Linked DNA regions of Rhodovastum atsumiense. Each later gene encodes a partner of the first gene's protein in a complex. Links are inferred from orthologs where the notes say so. Each region holds a gene or a part of one and is shown on either strand. Other genes may lie near its edges.

The links. The genes of interacting proteins can lie anywhere in the genome.
Region 2: the proteins of uvrB (region 1) and NBY65_RS04220 are in contact, whole or in part, in a crystal structure (PDB 7EGT), measured with the Thermus thermophilus proteins. The link is inferred for Rhodovastum atsumiense from one-to-one orthologs. Residues at the interface, in WP_096411307.1 of Thermus thermophilus: Glu23, Leu25, Arg26, Asp27, Gly28, Glu29, Arg30, Phe31, Arg55, Glu326, Asp327, Phe328, Glu379, Ser382, Gln383, His398, Gly400, Arg401; in WP_096412145.1 of Thermus thermophilus: His654, Arg656, Phe657, Gln666, Asp668, Glu669, Lys680, Arg681, Leu682, Ser683, Lys685, Tyr686, Ala687.

Annotation. Positions count from the first base shown.
Region 1 is NZ_OW485601.1:1,766,903-1,775,024, forward strand. Bases 2,249-5,146 are described here. They hold uvrB (excinuclease ABC subunit UvrB), read left to right. Parts: upstream 2,249-2,556; coding sequence 2,557-4,737; downstream 4,738-5,146. Other genes in these bases: NBY65_RS07905 (YgjV family protein), read left to right, coding at 2,249-2,467; NBY65_RS07915 (serine hydrolase domain-containing protein), read right to left, coding at 4,910-5,146. Also shown: NBY65_RS07900 (class I SAM-dependent methyltransferase), read right to left, coding at 1-1,280; more of NBY65_RS07905, read left to right, coding at 1,874-2,248; more of NBY65_RS07915, read right to left, coding at 5,147-6,493; NBY65_RS07920 (amino acid ABC transporter substrate-binding protein), read left to right, coding at 6,621-7,631; NBY65_RS07925 (class I SAM-dependent methyltransferase), read right to left, coding at 7,579-8,122. UniProt on the Escherichia coli protein: The UvrABC repair system catalyzes the recognition and processing of DNA lesions. A damage recognition complex composed of 2 UvrA and 2 UvrB subunits scans DNA for abnormalities.
Region 2 is NZ_OW485601.1:976,529-979,575, forward strand. The notes cover bases 122-3,047. They hold NBY65_RS04220 (ATP-dependent helicase), read right to left. Parts: upstream 2,715-3,047; coding sequence 528-2,714; downstream 122-527. Other genes in these bases: NBY65_RS04215 (50S ribosomal protein L11 methyltransferase), read right to left, coding at 122-468; metF (methylenetetrahydrofolate reductase [NAD(P)H]), read right to left, coding at 2,755-3,047. Also shown: more of NBY65_RS04215, read right to left, coding at 1-121. UniProt on the Escherichia coli protein: A helicase with DNA-dependent ATPase activity. Unwinds DNA duplexes with 3'-5' polarity. Translocates on single-stranded DNA with 3'-5' polarity. Initiates unwinding more efficiently from a nicked substrate than double-stranded DNA.

The sequences.
Region 1 (8,122 bases):
AGGCTGGCCGCGTTGACGAGTCCGACAAAGGCCCGCCGCCTGAGCAAGGCGTGGCGCGGATGGACGCCGCCGCGGGCCGCCTGCGCGTCGGCGGGGGAAGGGCCAAGGGCCTCGATACGCTCCGGGACATCCCTGGCACCGCGCGCGGCCGCACAGAGGATGATTTCCGCTTGCGCCACCCAGGCGATGTCCTCGGCGTCAGCGTCATCCGTGCCGATCCGCTGCAGCGCCATCCGCAGCCGCTGGCATGCCGCCACCGCGCGCATGAACACGGGTTCGACCGCCGGCCGCGGCGCCCCGGCCACCAGACGATGCAAGGCCCGGTGCGCCAGCACGGGCCCCAGGCAAAGGGGCTCGCGCTTCACCAAAGCCTCGAGTGTCTCGCCGCCCGGAAGCCGGGCCTGGGCCGCACCAGCGTCCGGATCAAAGCCAAAGCGCCGGGAACACGCCGCGGAGAATTCCTTCCAGATGGTATCGGCGGCCGGCAGATCGCCTGCATTGACGGCCTCGCGATAGGCGCGGGCCGTGAAGCCAAGCCACAGATCCCCATCGCGCTCAATCGCCGCCCGGACGTCGTCGAGGTAGCGTCGGTACAGCCTGTCACCGTCAACGACCGTGGCAGCGCTTGCGGCTTGCCCCCGTCGCCCCCGGGCCTCCAGCGAGGCGCCCCCTGTGCGGCGCACGGCAACATCCACGAAGCCCGCGTCACGGAGCAACGCGGCGAGGCTGGCCTGGCTCTGAAGAACCGGATGGTAGCCGATCGACAGGAGCGGAACGAGAAGGCCAGCCGGCGTCCCCGGATCCACGGCGTCAACGTCCGGGGTTGTCAGAACCAGGCTGCCGCCGTCGCGCAGAGAAGCCCAAAGCGTCCGCGCGAAGCTCAAGGGGGACACCACGTGCTCGATGACTTCCGATGCCATCACGACATCGAATCTATTTTGTAACGAAGCATCGTCGGCCGTCAGATACCGGGACTCGATTGGCAGCGCCAACATGGAACGCCCGGCCTGGGCGAACGGAGACGGATCAAGCCCCAGGACATTCCAGCCAAGCGCGCGCCGCGCAAAGTCCACCCCGAATCCAAATCCGCAGCCAACCTCGAGGTACTGAGAGCCAGCCGGCCTGCCCAGAGTGATCAGATTCGACGTTATTCCCCGCAGGCCGGCGCCTTGCTGCAGATAGAAGGCCAGAGCTGCATCGCCCCCTGACGGCTCGGCCCGGTAATCCGCGCTGTCATAGGGATGGAAGAACCCACATCCGCAATGGGAACAGCGGAACAAGGTTGACCATTCGGCTTCGTTTGCCTGCTTCCGTTGCGGGACGCGCAGGACTGGCCGCTTTGCACCAAAATCGTCACAATTTGGGCATCGAATCTCCGTTGTCCCTGTCTGAATATCGGACAACCACTCGATGTCTGCAACAATAGAAGCAGACTCTTGGCCAGGGACAGCGTGTGGTCCTGCAACAGACAATCTAGGAACTCCCAGGATGATGGTATGGAATTGTGACCTGCATAATCTTCGGGCGGATCACCAACAACCTGGAATACAGGGTCAGCGCGCAGAGTCGGCCTGCTGCAGGTTAGATGCCTCCGGCGCCGGGCAATGGCGCGCTGCCGGGAAGGTCATCCCTTCCTGGAAATCGCCCATCGGGGCTCTACGCGGGGAGAGGATTCGGTAACACCGTAATCCGGATGGCGGGTCGGCCGCGTGCAGAGTAGCAGGAGAGAGCGGCAGCGCCAAGGTAACGCGGCTCCGCGCCACCTGGATCCCTGCTGCACCCGAAGCCCATGACAGACCTGTCGATAGCTCGCGCCCATTGCGGCCCTCGTTGTTCTACGACGTCTTCTTCCGTTCCAGAATGGCCTGCCCCGATGCACTTCCTCTCCGACATCCTGCCGGCGATCCTCGCCGGCATCACCCCTGCTGCTGTCGCCGGCGCGCTCGGCGTCACGGCGAACTGCCTGTGGCCGCTGCTGCGCACACGCAAGCGGATCCTGGCCGTGCAGGTACTCAGCTCCTGCCTGTTCGCCCTGCATTACGGCCTGCTCGGCGCGCCCACCGCCGCCGCGATGTGCGCCACCGGCGCGACCCAGGGCCTGGCGGTCTCGCTGCTGCGCAAGCCGCTGCTGCGCAACCTCGCGGTTGCCGCCACCATCGTCTTCAGCCTGGTCGTGACCGCGCTCACCTGGTCGGGCCTGCCCTCGGTACTCGCGCTCGGCGGCCTGCTGATGGCGGCCTGCGGCCGGCTGCAGCGTGACCCGCAGCATCTGCGCCTCGCCTTCCTCGGCTCGGAGGCATTCTGGACCAACCACAACCTGGTGGTCGGCTCGGTCTGGGGCCTGACCGCGGACACCATGGCGGTCAGCATGATCCTGATCGGCCTGTGGCGCGGCATGCGGGAACGGCGGCGGACCGCCCTTCCGGCACCCGTGATCCCGGCGCGCGCGGTCGCCGCCGGCGCCTGACTCTTAAAGACGGGGCCACGGTGCATAATGGCACCGTGCGCTGGACCTGCGGGGCCGCGGCGCCATCTCACGGATAAGGAGATATCGTCATGCCCCAGGTCCTGACCCGCGCCGCCCCCGTCCTGTTCATCCCGCAGAAACAGGCGGCCAGGCCGCTGACCAACCGGCTGCGCGTGGTCTCCGACTTCGCGCCCAACGGCGACCAGCCTCAGGCCATCCGCGATCTGGTGGCCGGCGTCGAGGCCGGCGAGCGCGACCAGGTGCTGCTCGGCGTGACCGGCTCGGGCAAGACCTTCACCATGGCGAAGGTGATCGAGGCGGTGCAGAAGCCCACCCTGATCCTCGCCCCCAACAAGACGCTGGCGGCCCAGCTCTACGGGGAGATGAAGGCGTTCTTCCCGGACAACGCGGTCGAGTACTTCGTCAGCTACTACGATTACTACCAGCCGGAAGCCTACGTCCCGCGCACCGACACCTATATCGAGAAGGACGCGCAGATCAACGAGCAGATCGACCGCATGCGCCACGCCGCGACCCAGGCCCTGCTCGAACGCAACGACGTCATCATCGTCGCCTCGGTCTCCTGCATCTACGGCATCGGTTCGGTCGAAACCTACGCGCGCATGGTGGTCAAGCTGCAGGCGGGCGGGCGGATCGACCGCGATGCGCTCGCCAAGGCACTGGTGGAATTGCAATACCGCCGCAATGATGCCGGCTTCTCGCGCGGCACCTTCCGCCTGCGCGGCGAAGTCGTCGACATCTGGCCGAGCCATTACGAGGACCGCGCCTGGCGCGTGACGCTGTTCGGCGACGAGATCGAAAGCATCGGCGAATTCGACCCGCTGACCGGCACGGTGGCGACGAAGCTGGATGCCGTCACCGTCTACGCCAACAGCCACTACGTGACGCCGCGGCCGACCCTGACCCAGGCGATCGCCGACATCAAGGTCGAACTGAAGCAACGCCTGGAGGCGTTCACCGCGGCGGGAAAATTGCTGGAGGTCGAGCGGCTGCAGCAGCGCACCACCTTCGACATCGAGATGATGGAGACCACCGGCTCCTGCAAGGGCATCGAGAACTATTCCCGCTATCTCTCCGGCCGCAACCCGGGCGAGCCGCCCCCCACCCTGTTCGAGTACCTGCCGGAGAACGCGCTGCTGATCGTGGACGAAAGCCACGTCACCGTGCCGCAGATCGGCGGCATGGAGCGCGGTGACCACGCCCGCAAGTCGGTGCTCTCGGAATTCGGCTTCCGCCTGCCCTCCTGCCTCGACAACCGCCCGCTGAAATTCGAGGAATGGGAGCGCTTCCGCCCGCAGACGATCTTCGTCTCGGCAACCCCCGGGCCGTGGGAGATGGAACGCACCGGCGGCAGCTTCGCCGAGCAGGTCATCCGCCCGACCGGGCTGATCGACCCGGTGGTGGAAGTCCGCCCGGTCGAGCGGCAGGTGGACGACCTGCTCGCCGAATGCCGCGCCACCACCGCCCGCGGCGCGCGCGTGCTGGTCACCACCCTGACCAAGCGCATGGCCGAGGACCTCACCGAATACCTCAACGAGAACGGGGTGAAGGTGCGCTACCTGCACTCCGACATCGACACGCTGGAGCGGATCGAGATCATCCGCGACCTGCGGCTCGGCGTGTTCGACGTGCTGGTCGGCATCAACCTGCTGCGCGAGGGACTCGATATCCCGGAATGCGCGCTGGTGGCGATCCTGGATGCCGACAAGGAAGGCTTCCTGCGCAGCCAGACCAGCCTGATCCAGACCATCGGCCGCGCCGCCCGCAACGTCGAGGGCCGGGTGATCCTGTACGCCGACACCATGACCGGCAGCCTGCGCTTCGCCATCGAGGAAACCGAGCGCCGCCGCGCCAAGCAGCAGGCCTGGAACGAGGCACACGGCATCACCCCGCAATCGGTGAAGAAACAGATCGGCAAGGTGCTGGAGAGCGTGTTCGAACAGGACTACGTGACCGTTGCCCCGGTCGCCGATACGGCCACCACCGAATTCGTCGGCAAGGACCTCAGGGCCAGCATCGCCGAGCTGGAAAAGCGGATGCGCGCCGCCGCCGCGGACCTGGAATTCGAGGAAGCGGCCCGGCTGCGCGACGAGATCAAGCGGCTGGAAGCCCTGGACCTCGGCCTGGAGCCGCCGCCCGCACCCTCCGCCTCGCTGCGCCCCCGGCGCGACCGCACCCCCGAGCCGCTCGGGCCCGGCGGGGGGGGATACGATCCGAAGAAGGCGAAACGCGGACGCCGCGGACGCTGATCGCGGGGCGCTGCCCATCGGTCCGCTTCGCGGCCCGATCCGCCAGGAGGCTTCGCCTCCTGGACCTCCACCAAGGGCTACGCCCTTGGAACCCAAGACTCTGTGCCGCGCAGCGCGTCGCGGGATCCAAGGGCCTTGTGGCCCTTGGCGGGTCAAGGGCGGAGCCCTTGCCTTAAGATGCCCGCGTAAAGCGCAGCGTGCGGGACCGGCTGGTCACCAGCCGCAATTCCCCGCCGGTGAACTGCAGGCAGGCGCGCTGGGTCCAGGGACCTTCGCTGCGCAGCGTCAGCGCCCGCCCCTCGCCAATCGGGCGCAGGGGCAGATCCCGCAGCAACGCTCCCGCGCCGATGCGCAAATAGGCCGTCTCGCCGGTGACGACCACGTCCAGGCGGGCGTTCTGGGCCAGGCAGGTCCAGGCACCGGCCCAGGCGGGATCGGGCGCGAGCCCGGCCTGGACCGGCACGAAGCGGCGCGGGGCATGCCCCACCTCGCCGGAGATGGCGCCGTCCGCCACCGTCAGCCGCAGCGGCAGGTGCGCCGAGCGGCCGCACACCGTGTCGTCCGCCTCGGGATAGACGGTTTCCTGCGCCCCCAGGCAGGTCACCACGCCGCCGGCATGTTCCAGCCAGAACGGCGTGCCGGGCATGGCATAGAGTCCCTCGGGCAGGATCCCCCGGGCCGGCCCCGGCACCGTCACGCCGTGCAGCGCGGCCATCACCCGCAGGGCCAGGGTCGCCGTGTCGGCATCCTCGCGGTTGGCGACCACGACCACCCCGGCCCGGGCCTCGGCGTCGATCAGGAAATGGCTTTTGAATCCTGGCAACGAACCGCCATGTCCGACCAGCACCCGCCGCCCGAGCCCATAGCGGGCAAGGCCAAGCCCATAGCCGGTCGGCCGGCCGTCGGCGAGATGGCGCAGGCGGGCGAGCTTCGGCAGCATCCCGTCGAGATTGCCCCGCCCGACCATCAGCGCCTGCGCCCATATCGCCAGGTCGAGTCCGCTGCCCGCCAGCCCGCCGGACATCGAGATGTGCAGCCCGTAGCGTCCGCGCCGCCAGCCCGCGGGCGACTTCCAGTAGCCACCGGCCAGGCCGGGCACCGGCTCGGTCTCGTCATAGGGCAGCCGGAGCGCCAGATCGAGCGGACGCAGGAAGCGCCGGCGCAGCGTGTCGGCGATATCGATCCCCTTCGCCTCCAGCACCGCCTGCACCAGGCGATAGCCGCTGTTGGAGTAGGAGATCTCCGTTCCCGGCGCGAAGTCGGGACGGTCGAGGCGCTGCAGGAACGCGAGCAGCGCGCCATGGTCCATCGGCACGCCGGGTGGCACGCCCAGCAGCCACAGCGTCTCCATCGCATCGGGCAGCCCGCCCGTCATGTCGAGCGCCCGCCCGACCGTGACCGCGCCCAGCGCCGGCTGCACCGCGAGATGCGTGCCCAGGAAGTCATCAAGGCCGGGGAAGCCCTCGCGCAGCACCAGGGCAGCCAGGAAATGCTTGCTGATCGAGGCGTAGCGCACCACGGTGTCGGTGCGGAACGGCATCGCCAGTTCCAGGCTGGCCAGGCCGCCGCACGCCTCGGCACGGATATCGTCGGCGTCGAACAGCAGCACCGCGCCGCCGGGACCGCCCTCCGCCGTCCAGGCCTGCGCGATGCGCCCCGCTTCAACCGTCGCGGCCTGCCAGTCCATCTGCGCCTCCCTGTCATCGCCACGGGCACGATCCACCGGGATCGCCCCCGCCGTCCAGAAAAGACGCATGCCGCGCGGCCGGGGCGAACCTCGCCGCCCCCCCCGCCCAGGGCCGCACCGCAATCACGCCGGCTTGTTCACGCCCTGCGGGCGAGCCAAGCTGTCTCATCACCAACGTTCGGGAGTGCCCGCTTCGATGCCCCGTTTTCCCACGATGCTTGCCTGTCTGTTATTGTTCGCAACCGGCGCCCATGCGGCGACGCTGGATGTGGTGCGCTCGCGTGGCCAGCTTGTGTGCGGCGTGAACACCGGGGTTGCCGGCTTCTCCGCCCCTGACCCGCAGGGCGTCTATCGCGGCCTCGACGTGGATTACTGCCGTGCCGTCGCCGCCGCCGTGCTCGGCGACCCGGCGAAGGTGAAATACGTTCCCACCACCTACCAGACCCGCTTCGTGGCGCTGCAATCGGGCGAGCTCGACGTGCTGGCGCGCAACGTCACCCTGACGCTGACGCGCGAGACCGCGCTGGGGCTGCTCGGCGTGGGCGTCGACTTCTACGACGGCCAGGGCTTCATGGTGCCCAAGGCGACCAAACTGACCAGCGCGAAGCAGCTCGACGGCGCCACCGTCTGCGTGTTGCCCGGCTCGACCACCGAGCTCAACCTCGGCGATTTCGCGCGGCGCAGCAACATCAAGATCCAGCCGGTGGTCCTGAATTCCATGGACACCATGGTGGACACCTACCAGTCCGGCCGTTGCGATGCGATGACGACCGACGCGAGCCAGCTCGCGGCGCTGCGCGTCTCGGCCATGCGCGACCCCTCGGCGCATGTCATCCTGCCCGAGCGCATCAGCAAGGAACCGCTTGGCCCGTTCGTGCGCCGCGGCGACGAGCAATGGGCGGCGATCGCGAAATACGTGCTGATGGGCCTGATCGCCGCCGAGGAGCTCGGCGTCACCCAGGCCAATGTCGACGCGATGCGCACCAGCACCGATCCCGACATCCGGCGCCTGCTTGGCGTCGAGGCCGGGCTCGGCAAGGCACTCGGCATCGAGGAAGGCTGGGGCTATCGCATGATCAAGGCGGTCGGCAACTACGGCGAGGCGTTCGACCGCAATCTCGGCCGTGGCAGCCCGATCGGCCTTGACCGGGGGCTCAACGACCTGTGGACCCGTGGGGGTCTGATGTACGCTCTTCCGCTGCGCTGACCCGCGCGGCCGGCCGCCACGCCGCCTCGGCGATCACCATCCGCCGGGGCGGCGTGGCGGCGGCCACCGGCATGGCGGCGTAGACATCCTTCACCGCCTCGGAAATGGTCAGCCCGGCCATCCCGAGCGGCAGCATCAGCCGCGCCCCGCTCTCCCACAGCCGGGCGCTGCGCAGCACCGGGCGCAGACGCAGCGGCGGCATGAACAGCGCGGCATCGCGCCGCTCCACCCGGAACATCGAGGCGGCGAGCAGGCGGCCGATCTGGCCCGCGGAATAGGGCTGGCCGTGGCCGAACGGGGTGGTCTCCACATAGGCCCACATGCCGCGCCGGTTGGGCGCCACCACCAGCAGGCGCCCGTCATCCTTGAGCACCCGCCAGACCTCACGCAGCAGCCGGCGCGCGTGCTCGGCCACTTCCAGCCCGTGCACCAGCAGGATGCGGTCGAAGCAGAGATCGGGAAAAGGCAGGCAGGCTTCCTCGACGCTGCAG
Region 2 (3,047 bases), 790 kb from region 1 along the record:
GCGGGGGCGGCGATGGGCAATGGCCTCCAGCGCCCGCAGGCAGCCACGGGTGGAGCCGTGCTCGCCGGAGCCGAAGGCCACCGAGGCGTCGAGCAGGATGGTCAGCCGCCCGGGCAAGGGCGGGGTGCGGACATGGGTGCCGCGCACGGCGAAGCGGCGGCCGACCGGTTGCTCGGGGAAGGCCTCGCGGGTGCGTTCCAGCCAGCCCTCGGCTTCGGTGGCGCGGCGGACCGGCTGCACGGTGACGCCGGTGACCAGCGCCGCCAGGGCCAGGGCAGCGGCGAGTTCCGCCTCATGCGCCCCCTGGTCCTTCACGCCCTCGACCGTCCACAGGTTGGCCTCCTCGTCATGGAAGAAGCCGATGGTACCGCAGGCCTCGGCGAGGGCGGCCTCGTAGGCCTCCAGTGCTTCCGGCGGCACGGTGACGGAGACGGTTTCGAGCGCGGTGGCGTGACGGCGGGAAGACATGGGGCGTGTGGTTTCCTTTGGGCGGCAGGTCCCTCCCCCCGCCGGGGCGGGGGCAAGGATCATGCCTTTTCGACGAAGCGGTCGAGAATGCGCTTGGCGCCCGCCTTGTCGAAGGCGACATCAAGCTTGTCGTCCTCCGCCCGGGTCACCGTGCCGTAGCCGAATTTCTGGTGGAAGACGCGCATGCCCACCGTGATCGCGTCGGTGCGCGCCGGGCGGGCGGGCTGTTCCCAGACCTCGATGGTGCGCGGGCGGCGGGCCACCATGGGGGACGGACCGGCGAAGGCGGGGGGCGCGGTCAGGCGGCGTTCGCGCTGCAGCGCCGCCGAGCCGACCCGCTCCACCTCGCTGTCGGGCAGTTCCTCGATGAAGCGGCTGGGAATGCTGCTCTGCCAGTTGGCGTAGATGCGGCGGTTGGCGGCGTGGCTGATGATGGCGCGGCGGCGGGCGCGGGTGATGCCGACATAGGCGAGCCGCCGCTCCTCCTCGAGCCCCTTGGCGCCGTTCTCGTCCATGGTGCGCTGGCTCGGGAACAGCCCTTCCTCCCAGCCCGGCAGGAACACGGTGTCGAATTCCAGCCCCTTGGCGGCATGCAGCGTCATCAGGCTGACGCGCTCGCCCTCGGCGTTCTCCTCGTTCTCCATCACCAGCGAGACATGGTCGAGGAAGCCGGCGAGCGTCTCGAAATCGGCGAGCGCGCGGACCAGTTCCTTCAAGTTCTCCAGCCGTCCCGGCGCCTCGGGCGACTTGTCCTGCTTCCACATCTCAGTGTAGCCGCTCTCGTCCAGCATGGTCGCGAGCGTGACGACGTGGCCTTCCCGCTCCAGCTTCTCGCGCCAGCGGGCGAAGCCCTGCAGCAGCTCGCGCACCGAGTCGCGGGCCTTGCCGCGCAACTGGCCCCCCTCGGCGGCAAGCGAGGCGGCGACGGAGAGCGGCACCTGCTGCCCGCGCGCGATCTCGTGCAGGGCCCGCAGCGCCTGCTCGCCGAGGCCACGGCGCGGCACGTTGACGATGCGCTCGAAGGCCAGGTCGTCGGCCGGCTGGTGCAGCACCCGCATATAGGCGATGGCGTCGCGAATCTCCTGGCGCTCGTAGAAGCGCAGGCCGCCCACGACGCGATAGGGCACGCCGAGCGTGATCAGGCGTTCCTCGAAGGCGCGGGTCTGGAAGCCCGCGCGCACCAGCACCGCCATCTCGGCCGGCGAGTCGCCGGCGCGGCGCAGCTTCTCGATGCGGTCGCCGACCATGCGGGCCTCTTCGTCGGAATCCCACAGGCTGACGATGCTGATGCGCTCGCCGCCGGCCTCGGCGCGGCCGGGGCGCAGCGTCTTGCCGAGGCGATCCTCGTTATGGGCGATCAGCGCCGAGGCGGCGGCAAGGATCGGCGCGGTGGAGCGGTAATTGCTTTCCAGCCGCACGATGCGGGCGCCGGGGAAATCCTTCTCGAAGCGGAGGATGTTCTCCACCTCGGCGCCACGCCAGGAATAGATCGACTGGTCGTCATCCCCCACGCAGCAGATGTTGCGGTGGCCCTGCGCCAGCAGCCGCAGCCACAAATACTGCACGAGATTGGTGTCCTGGTACTCGTCGACCAGGATGTAGCGGAAGGCCCGGTGGTACTGCGCCAGCACCTCGGGATGGCCGCGCAGGATCTCGGTCACATGCAGCAGCAGGTCGCCGAAATCGGCGGCGTTCAGCGTGCGCAGCCGCTCCTGGTAGGCGACATAGAGCGCGCGGGCCCGGCCATTGGCGAAATCGGTGTCCTCGGCCGCGGTCACGCGGGCGGGCGGCAGGCCCTTGTCCTTCCAGCGCTGGATCATCGCCATCAGGGCCGGCGGCGCCCAGCGCTTGGTGTCGATGCGCCCGGCCTCCATCACCTGCTTGAGCAGCCGCAACTGGTCGTCGGCGTCGAGGATGTTGAAGCTGGAGGTCAGCCCGACCAGTTCGGCGTGCCGGCGCAGCATGCGCGCGCACAGGGCATGGAAGGTGCCGAGCCACAACCCCTCGGCGGGGCGGCCGAGCATGGCGGAGACGCGCTCGCGCATCTCGCGGGCGGCCTTGTTGGTGAAGGTGACGGCCAGCACCTGCCCGGGAAAAGCGCGCCCGGTCAGCAGGATATGGGCGAACCGCGTGGTCAGCACGCGGGTCTTGCCGGTGCCGGCGCCGGCCAGCACCAGCAGCGGCCCGTCGACCGTCTCCACGGCCTCGCGCTGCTCGGGATTGAGGCGGGTGAGGTAGTCGGTCATGCGTCGGGTATAGAACGGGGGGAGACCCCGGCCAACCGGCTCACCCGGCGGCCGGCCGGGCGTGCGCGCCCAGGATATGGGCGATGGCGTAGACCAGGTCGGGACGGTTCAGCGTGTAGAAATGGAACTCGTCCACGCCGTTGGCCTGCAGCAGCCGCACCAGCTCGGCCGCCACCACTACCGCGACCATGCGACGGGTCTCCGCATCCTCCTCCAGCCCCGCGAACAGATGGCCGAGCCAGGCCGGCACCCTGGCGCCGCACATGGCCGAGAATTTCACGGCCTGGGCGAAGTTGGACACCGGCATGATGCCGGGCACGATCGGCGCGGTGA